3 regions of the Vreelandella sp. GE22 genome follow, and region 1 is predicted to be linked to each of the others. Evidence: predicted binding sites of a transcription regulator. Region 1 holds the regulator's gene; each other region holds the start of a gene.

Region 1 (2,273 bases):
CGCAGGCTCACCGAAACCCTGATGGACGAGGCGCACCGATTGGGCTTTAGCTCGCTCAACGTGGACCTGATCTATGGGCTTCCGCGCCAAACCGAGCAACGCTTCGCCGATACGCTTGCTCAGATCATCGAGCTCAACCCGGCCAGGTTATCGCTTTTCAATTACGCTCACCTGCCCACGCGCTTTGCGCCCCAGCGGCGTATTCTCGAAGCCGACTTGCCCGGCGCCGATGAAAAGCTCGCCATTTTGCGCATGAGTATCGAAATGTTAGGCCAAGCGGGCTATGTGCATATCGGCATGGACCACTTCGCCCGCGCCGATGATAGCCTGACGCTCGCCCAGCAAAACGGCACGCTCCAGCGTAACTTCCAGGGGTACTCAAGCCACGCGCAGTGCGATTTGATCGGTTTGGGGGTGTCGGCGATTTCCCGGGTCGACGACGTCTACGCGCAGAACCCGGTCACCCTGGATGACTACGCAAAGGCGCTGGATCAGGGTAAACTGGCCACCTGTAAAGGCGTGCGCCTGACCCCGGACGACCTCATTCGCCGCGAGGTGATCGAGCGGCTAATGTGCGATATGCACCTGGACCTGGCGGCCATTGGCACCCGTTTCGGGATCGATGCCGAAACGTACTTCGCCCAAGCGCTGGATAACCTGCGCCAGGCCGAACGTGACGGGCTGGTGACGCGCCAGGACCTGGTATTGAACGTTACGCCGATCGGTCGGCTACTGATCCGCCACTTGGCCATGGCCTTCGATACTTACTTGACAGAGCAGTTCGCCGCACGTTATTCAAGAATCTTATAAGATGCTAAGTACCCGGCCATACGAGGAGAAGGTGATGTCCATCACTGCCAGCCAACGCCGCTCGATGCTACAGGCGCCGCGCTGCCAAACCTGCAGCTTGAGTTCGCTCTGTTTACCGCTAGCGCTGCAGCTCGAGGACGTCAGCCAGTTCGACGCCATCATCCGCCGCCGCGCGCCGCTCAAAAAGGGCGAGGCGCTGTTTCATCAAGGCGAGCGCTTCTCCAGCGTCTACGCGGTCCGTTCGGGAAGTCTCAAGCAGGTAACCAGCGAAGGCAATGGCGACGACCAGCTCACTAACTTCTATTTACCAAGCGAGCTGGTCGGCCTCGACGGTATCGATGAGGAATTGTACCCGGGCAGCGCCATTGCGCTCGAAACCACCACGGTATGTGAGATTCCGTTCCAGCACCTGGACAAGCTCTCCGAAGAGCTGCCCGAGCTGCGCGGCCAACTCTATCGCAGCATGAGCAAAGAGCTTCGCGACGACCGCCGGATGATGCGCCTTTTATCGCGCAAGACCGCCGACCAGCGCCTGGCGACGTTTCTCACCACGCTCTCTGATCGTTTCCGCCGCCGCGGCTACTCGCCCTATAGCTTCCGCCTCTCCATGGCGCGGGCCGATATCGGCAACTACCTGGGGTTGGCCGTCGAGACGGTCAGCCGGATTTTAAGCCGGCTTCAGCAGCAGCAGGTGGTCGCCGTTTCCGGACGCGAGGTGAACATTCTCGATATGGCGCGCTTGACCACCCTGGCCGACGAAGAAGTGTCCGCCTAACCCGCCTTTAGCCCACATTGAGCGCCTGAATACGCCCGGCCTTCATTTCCGCCTGTTTGGCTTCCAGGCCCTGGAAGTCGAACAGCGCCTGGTCGGCCAACTGCGAAGGGGCGACGTTGGTCACCGCTTTGAACATGCTTTCGAGCCGGCCCGGGTACTTTTTATCCCACTCGGCAAGCATCGCCTTGACGTTCTGACGCTGCATGTTGGGCTGCGAGCCGCACAGGTTGCAGGGAATAATGGGAAATTCCATTAGCCGCGAGAACTCGGCGATATCCGCCTCCTTGCAGTAGGCCAGCGGGCGAATCACGATATTCCTGCCATCATCGGACAAAAGCTTGGGCGGCATGGCCTTGAGCGTGCCGCCGAAGAACATGTTCAAGAAAAGGGTTTCGAGAATATCTTCCCGGTGGTGACCAAGCGCCACCTTGTTGGCGCCGATCTCTTCGGCAAACCCGTAGAGCGAGCCACGGCGTAGCCGCGAGCAAAGCGCGCAGGTCGTCTTGCCCTCCGGGGTTTTCTCCTTCACCACCGAGTAGGTATCACGCTCGAGAATATGGTACTCGACGTCCAGCTTGTCGAGGTAGCGCGGCAGCACGTGCTCGGGGAAGCCGGGCTGTTTCTGGTCGAGATTCACCGCCACCAGCGAAAAATTGACCGGGGCGTTGCGCTGCAGATTGCGCAGGAT
Region 2 (2,273 bases), 280 kb from region 1:
AAAAGCTGCCCATGCGCTTCATGCTGGGGTCGTTGGGGTGGGAATCATAAAGCGGCGGCAGGTTGCGAATCACCGGGTAGATGGTGCCGCCGCTGCGCGCGGTGTTGGATGGGGTAAACGGCGCCAGAATCGCATCCGCGATCATGACCGCGTAACCCAGCGTTAGGGTGCGCTTGCCCATGGATTTCACCAGCCAAAGCGAGATGCGCCGCCCCAGGCCGGTTTTCTCATAGCCAAGGGCAAACATGAAGGCGCCAAAAATCAGCCAAACGGTCGAGTTGGTGAAGCCCGAGACCGCCCAGGCGAAGGCCTGGTTGGCGGCATTGAAGCCTTCCACTGCCAGCTGCTCCGGCGAAAACAGTACCCATTGCGAGAGCAGCGCAGCCAGCGTCACCCCGAGTAGGCCAACGACTGCACCGGGCAGGGGCTCGAGTATCAGCCCGACCACACAGCCCAGAAAAATGGCAAAAAAGTACCACGCATGCGGTGCCAGCCCCGATGGCGCGGGTATCAAGGCAACGACGATGGCGACGAAAAGGGGTGCTAACAACTTCCATAACGGCACGGGTTGAGCACGACTGGTCATGTTGCCCTCTCTTATGGCGGGTCAGGTCAGAAAATTACCCGTAAATCACTTACGGGAGGAAAAAGTGGGGGTGAGTGGCCTCCTCATACGCTGCCTGAAAGACGCTGGCGCAACGTCACGGTGGGTGGAGATATGACTGTAATACGTGCGCCTAAGGCCTTTGATTGACGTGTGTCAATAGTTCTTTGGATTAAGGCGCGATCCATACTTTGATGTGCCGGGGTATGGTAATTTCAAACCAGAAAAGAGTGCCGTAGAGCGCTTTATCGGTAAGCTCTTAACCTGGCCAGCGGAGGGGGGTGCCATGCGTCAGCAGGATTTCGATATTGTCATCGTAGGGGGAGGCGGTGCGGGGTTGCGCGCCGCGATTGGCGCGGCCGAGGCCGCCAAAGAGCAGGGTACCTCGCAGCGTATTGCAATGCTCTCCAAGGTCTATCCCATGCGCTCGCATACCGTAGCCGCCGAAGGTGGCGCGGCGGCGGTTACCAGCAGCGACGACACCCACCAAGCTCACTTCGATGACACCGTCTCCGGCGGCGACTGGCTGGTCGAGCAGGGCGTGGTGGATTACTTCGTTCATCATGCCTATCAGGAGCTGGTGCAGATGGAGCGCTGGGGCTGCCCCTGGAGTCGTAAAGACGACGGCCAGGTGCAGGTGCGCCGTTTTGGCGGCATGAAAACCGCCCGCACCTGGTTTGCCGCGGATAAAACCGGCTTTCACATGCTGCACACGCTCTTTCAGACCTCGCTCAAATACCCGGAGATCGAGCGCTTCGATGAGTATTTCGTGCTCGACCTGGCCGTTCACGAAGGCGCGGTCATCGGCGTCATTGCGCTGCAGATCGCGACCGGCGAGCTGACGCTGCTGCGCGCCAAGGCGGTGGTGTTGGCCACCGGCGGCGCCGGGCGCCTGTTTCGCTTCAATACCAATGCAGGCATCGTCACCGGCGACGGCATGGCGATGGCCTACCGCCACGGCGTAGCGCTGCGCGATATGGAGTTCGTGCAGTATCACCCTACCGGGTTGCCCGGTTCCGGCATTCTGATTACCGAAGCGTGCCGCGGCGAAGGCGGAATTCTGCTCAATAAGGACGGCTACCGTTACTTGCAGGATTACGGCCTGGGCCCGGAAACGCCGCTGGGCCAACCGGAAAACAAGTACATGGAGCTGGGCCCGCGGGACAAGCTCTCCCAGGCGTTTTGGCAGGAGCAGCAGGCCGGGCGCACCGGCAAATTCGGCGACAGCGACGTGGTGTATCTCGACCTTCGCCACCTGGGTGAGAAAACCATCCTCGAGCGCCTGCCGTTCATCTGCGAGCTGGCCAAATCCTATATCAACGTCGACCCGGTGAAGGAACCTATCCCCATTCGCCCCGCCGTTCACTACACCATGGGCGGGATCGAGACCAACCCACAGTGCGAAACCTCGATCACTGGGCTCTACGCCGCCGGGGAGTGTGCCTCGGTGGGCTTGCACGGCGCCAATCGTTTGGGCTCCAACTCACTCACCGAACTGCTGGTGTTTGGCCGCCTGGCCGGTGAACAGGCAAGCCGGCGTGCGGCACACACCGAGTGGGCCGATAGCGCTCTTCTACACGCCCAGGCCGAGCGCCAACAGGCCACGCTTGCGCGCCTTTGCGATGGCGGCGGCAGCGGCGAGAACTGGGTGGATCTCAAACATGCCATG
Region 3 (2,273 bases), 160 kb from region 1:
GCAACATGCTGTCGCGACCCGCGACCGGGATGACGCGCATTTCGATAATGGTGGGAGTACCATGGCTTGGCATAAACACCTCAACATCAGTCTATCGTCGCGTAGACCATTACTTATCCAATAGCGCGAGAGAAGCCCGCAAATGAAGGCGCCTCCCTTGCAAGGCATGCCCGTTTTTAGAGCGACTTGGCATTCTCGACCAGCTTTTTGAGCTGACTTACCTGCTCATCGTTAGGCATGGTCAAAGGCGCTCTGACGTTACCCGCCGGGTAGCCTACGATGCCGGCGCCGGCCTTGATCAGGCTGACGGCATAACCCGGTGTGGTATCTCGCAGCGTGACAAAGGGAATGAAAAACTCACGCGTCGCCTTACTGATAAAGTCGCTGTCACCTTGACGCAGCGCCTTGTAAAACTTGACGGCCATGTCGGGTACAAAATTGAAGACCGCAGAGGAGTAGGTGCTCACACCAATGGCCAAGTAAGCTTCCGCGATGATCTCGGCGGTAGGTACGCCCCCGACATAGGCCAGGCGATCACCGATCGTCTTGATCGTGATATTGAGCGACTGCATATCGCCCTTGCCATCTTTCAAACCCACCAGGTTGTCACACTGCTCTGCCAACGACTTGACGGCATTGACGTTCAGATAGCCATTGGCGCGGTTGTAGTAGATAACGCCCAGGTCGGTCGAATTACAAACGCTGGCCGCGTAATCGACGATGCCCTCTTGTGAGCACTCCGTCAGGTACGGAGGCATCAATAGAATACCGTCGGCACCGGCGTCCTGAGCGACCTTTGCATGCTGGCGAGCAAGCTCGGCGCTCTGACCGGCACTGGCGATGATGGGAACATGGCCACCGATGGTTTCCACCGCCACTTCGACGACCCGACGGTACTCATCAAGCGTCAAGTTGAAAAACTCACCGGTACCGCCCGCAACAAAAAGCGCAGAAACCTCATACTCTTTCAGCCATAACAGCCGCTTACGATAGCTTTCGACATCAAACTTACCATCGGAGTCGAAGTCCGTAATAGGAAATGACAATAGGCCATCAGTGACAGAAGCCTTGAGCGATTCTTTAGAAAAATTCATTGCGAGTCCCTTTTTGTTTATGCGGTAAGCCACCATAGCCGGCGGTGATTGGATTGACGCTCATCACCTGTGTATCGCCTATTGAGGCAACTGCGTTCAGCCATGAGGCCATATTGTCATACATCATACAAGCATTCTTCTAGACTTTAGGCTAAGGGTTAACCGTCAACCTATATCGCCTTACGGCTTGCTTCTCATCTAACGTCTTACTATCAGAAATGCCATTCAGTGCAGGCTGATTATTTAAATGATTTATTTAGCACCTTCTTCGACAGGCATTTTCTTTTTCTTTACCGCTGAGTATATCGACCAGCATATAAAGGCGGCTATCAGAGCAAAGAACGTGGCGCTAACGGGCCTTTCCAAAAAGACCATCAAGTCTCCACGGCTGAGCAGCATGGCACGGCGAAAGTTCTCTTCCATCATGGGCCCAAGAATGAAGCCTAATAATAAAGGCGCAGGTTCGAAGCCCAGTAACAAGAAAACACACCCAAGCACGCCAAACAGTGCGACCAGCATGATGTCCATGTCGGAGTAGTTGATGCTGTACACGCCAATGACGATAAACAGGATGATGGCAGGATATAAAATGGGATAAGGGATTTTTAAAAGCCTTACCCATAGCCCCACCATGGGAATATTGAGAATCAAAAGAAGCACGTTGCCAATCAGAAAACTGATAACCAGCCCCCAGAAAAGATCCGGGCTATCGGAAATCACGTTAGGCCCAGGCGTAATACCGTGTATTAAAAGAGCACCAAGCATGAGTGCCATCACCGCGTCACCGGGTATCCCCAGCGTAAGGGTAGGAATAAACGCCGATTGAGCCGCTGCGTTATTGGCACTTTCAGGGGCGGTAATCCCTTCGATTGCCCCCTTGCCAAACTTTTCCGGGTTTTTCGAAATCCTTTTTTCCAACGCGTAGGCAATGAACGAGCCGATGGAGGTACCCGTGCCGGGTAGTATCCCGATCCCTGTTCCGATACCCGTTCCTCGCAACATGGGGAAAATGCTTTCCTTCATATCGCACCGGGTTGGCAAGAGTGACCGAAAGGTAATCTTTTCATCGTTTTTGACCTGAACCACCTTACCTACGTTGGCAATCACCTCGGTCACCCCGAAAATACCCATGGCGATCGCGACGATGTTGAGCCCGTCATAAAGGAACGTTAAACCGAA

What was found. The regulator FNR, encoded in region 1, switches genes on or off when oxygen is low (the NO sensors DNR and NnrR bind a similar motif). The targets are predictions, from matches to a motif close to TTGATNTANATCAA.
Region 2: a site for FNR is predicted at 751-764, ahead of frdA (fumarate reductase (quinol) flavoprotein subunit). Genes of this name have one in related genera too.
Region 3: a site for FNR is predicted at 1,208-1,221, ahead of kdgD (5-dehydro-4-deoxyglucarate dehydratase). Genes of this name have one in related genera too.

Annotation. Positions count from the first base shown of each region.
Region 1 covers NZ_OZ309110.1:652,516-654,788, reverse strand. Annotated here, with positions in the region: gene hemN (oxygen-independent coproporphyrinogen III oxidase) at 1-810, shown strand, start outside; gene fnr (fumarate/nitrate reduction transcriptional regulator Fnr) at 845-1,585, shown strand; gene ttcA (tRNA 2-thiocytidine(32) synthetase TtcA) at 1,593-2,273, opposite strand, start outside.
Region 2 covers NZ_OZ309110.1:367,587-369,859, forward strand. Annotated here, with positions in the region: gene ACWHRL_RS01850 (anion permease) at 1-586, opposite strand, end outside; gene frdA (fumarate reductase (quinol) flavoprotein subunit) at 891-2,273, shown strand, end outside.
Region 3 covers NZ_OZ309110.1:812,546-814,818, reverse strand. Annotated here, with positions in the region: gene ACWHRL_RS03895 (enolase C-terminal domain-like protein) at 1-73, opposite strand, end outside; gene kdgD (5-dehydro-4-deoxyglucarate dehydratase) at 177-1,094, opposite strand; gene ACWHRL_RS03885 (tripartite tricarboxylate transporter permease) at 1,347-2,273, opposite strand, start outside.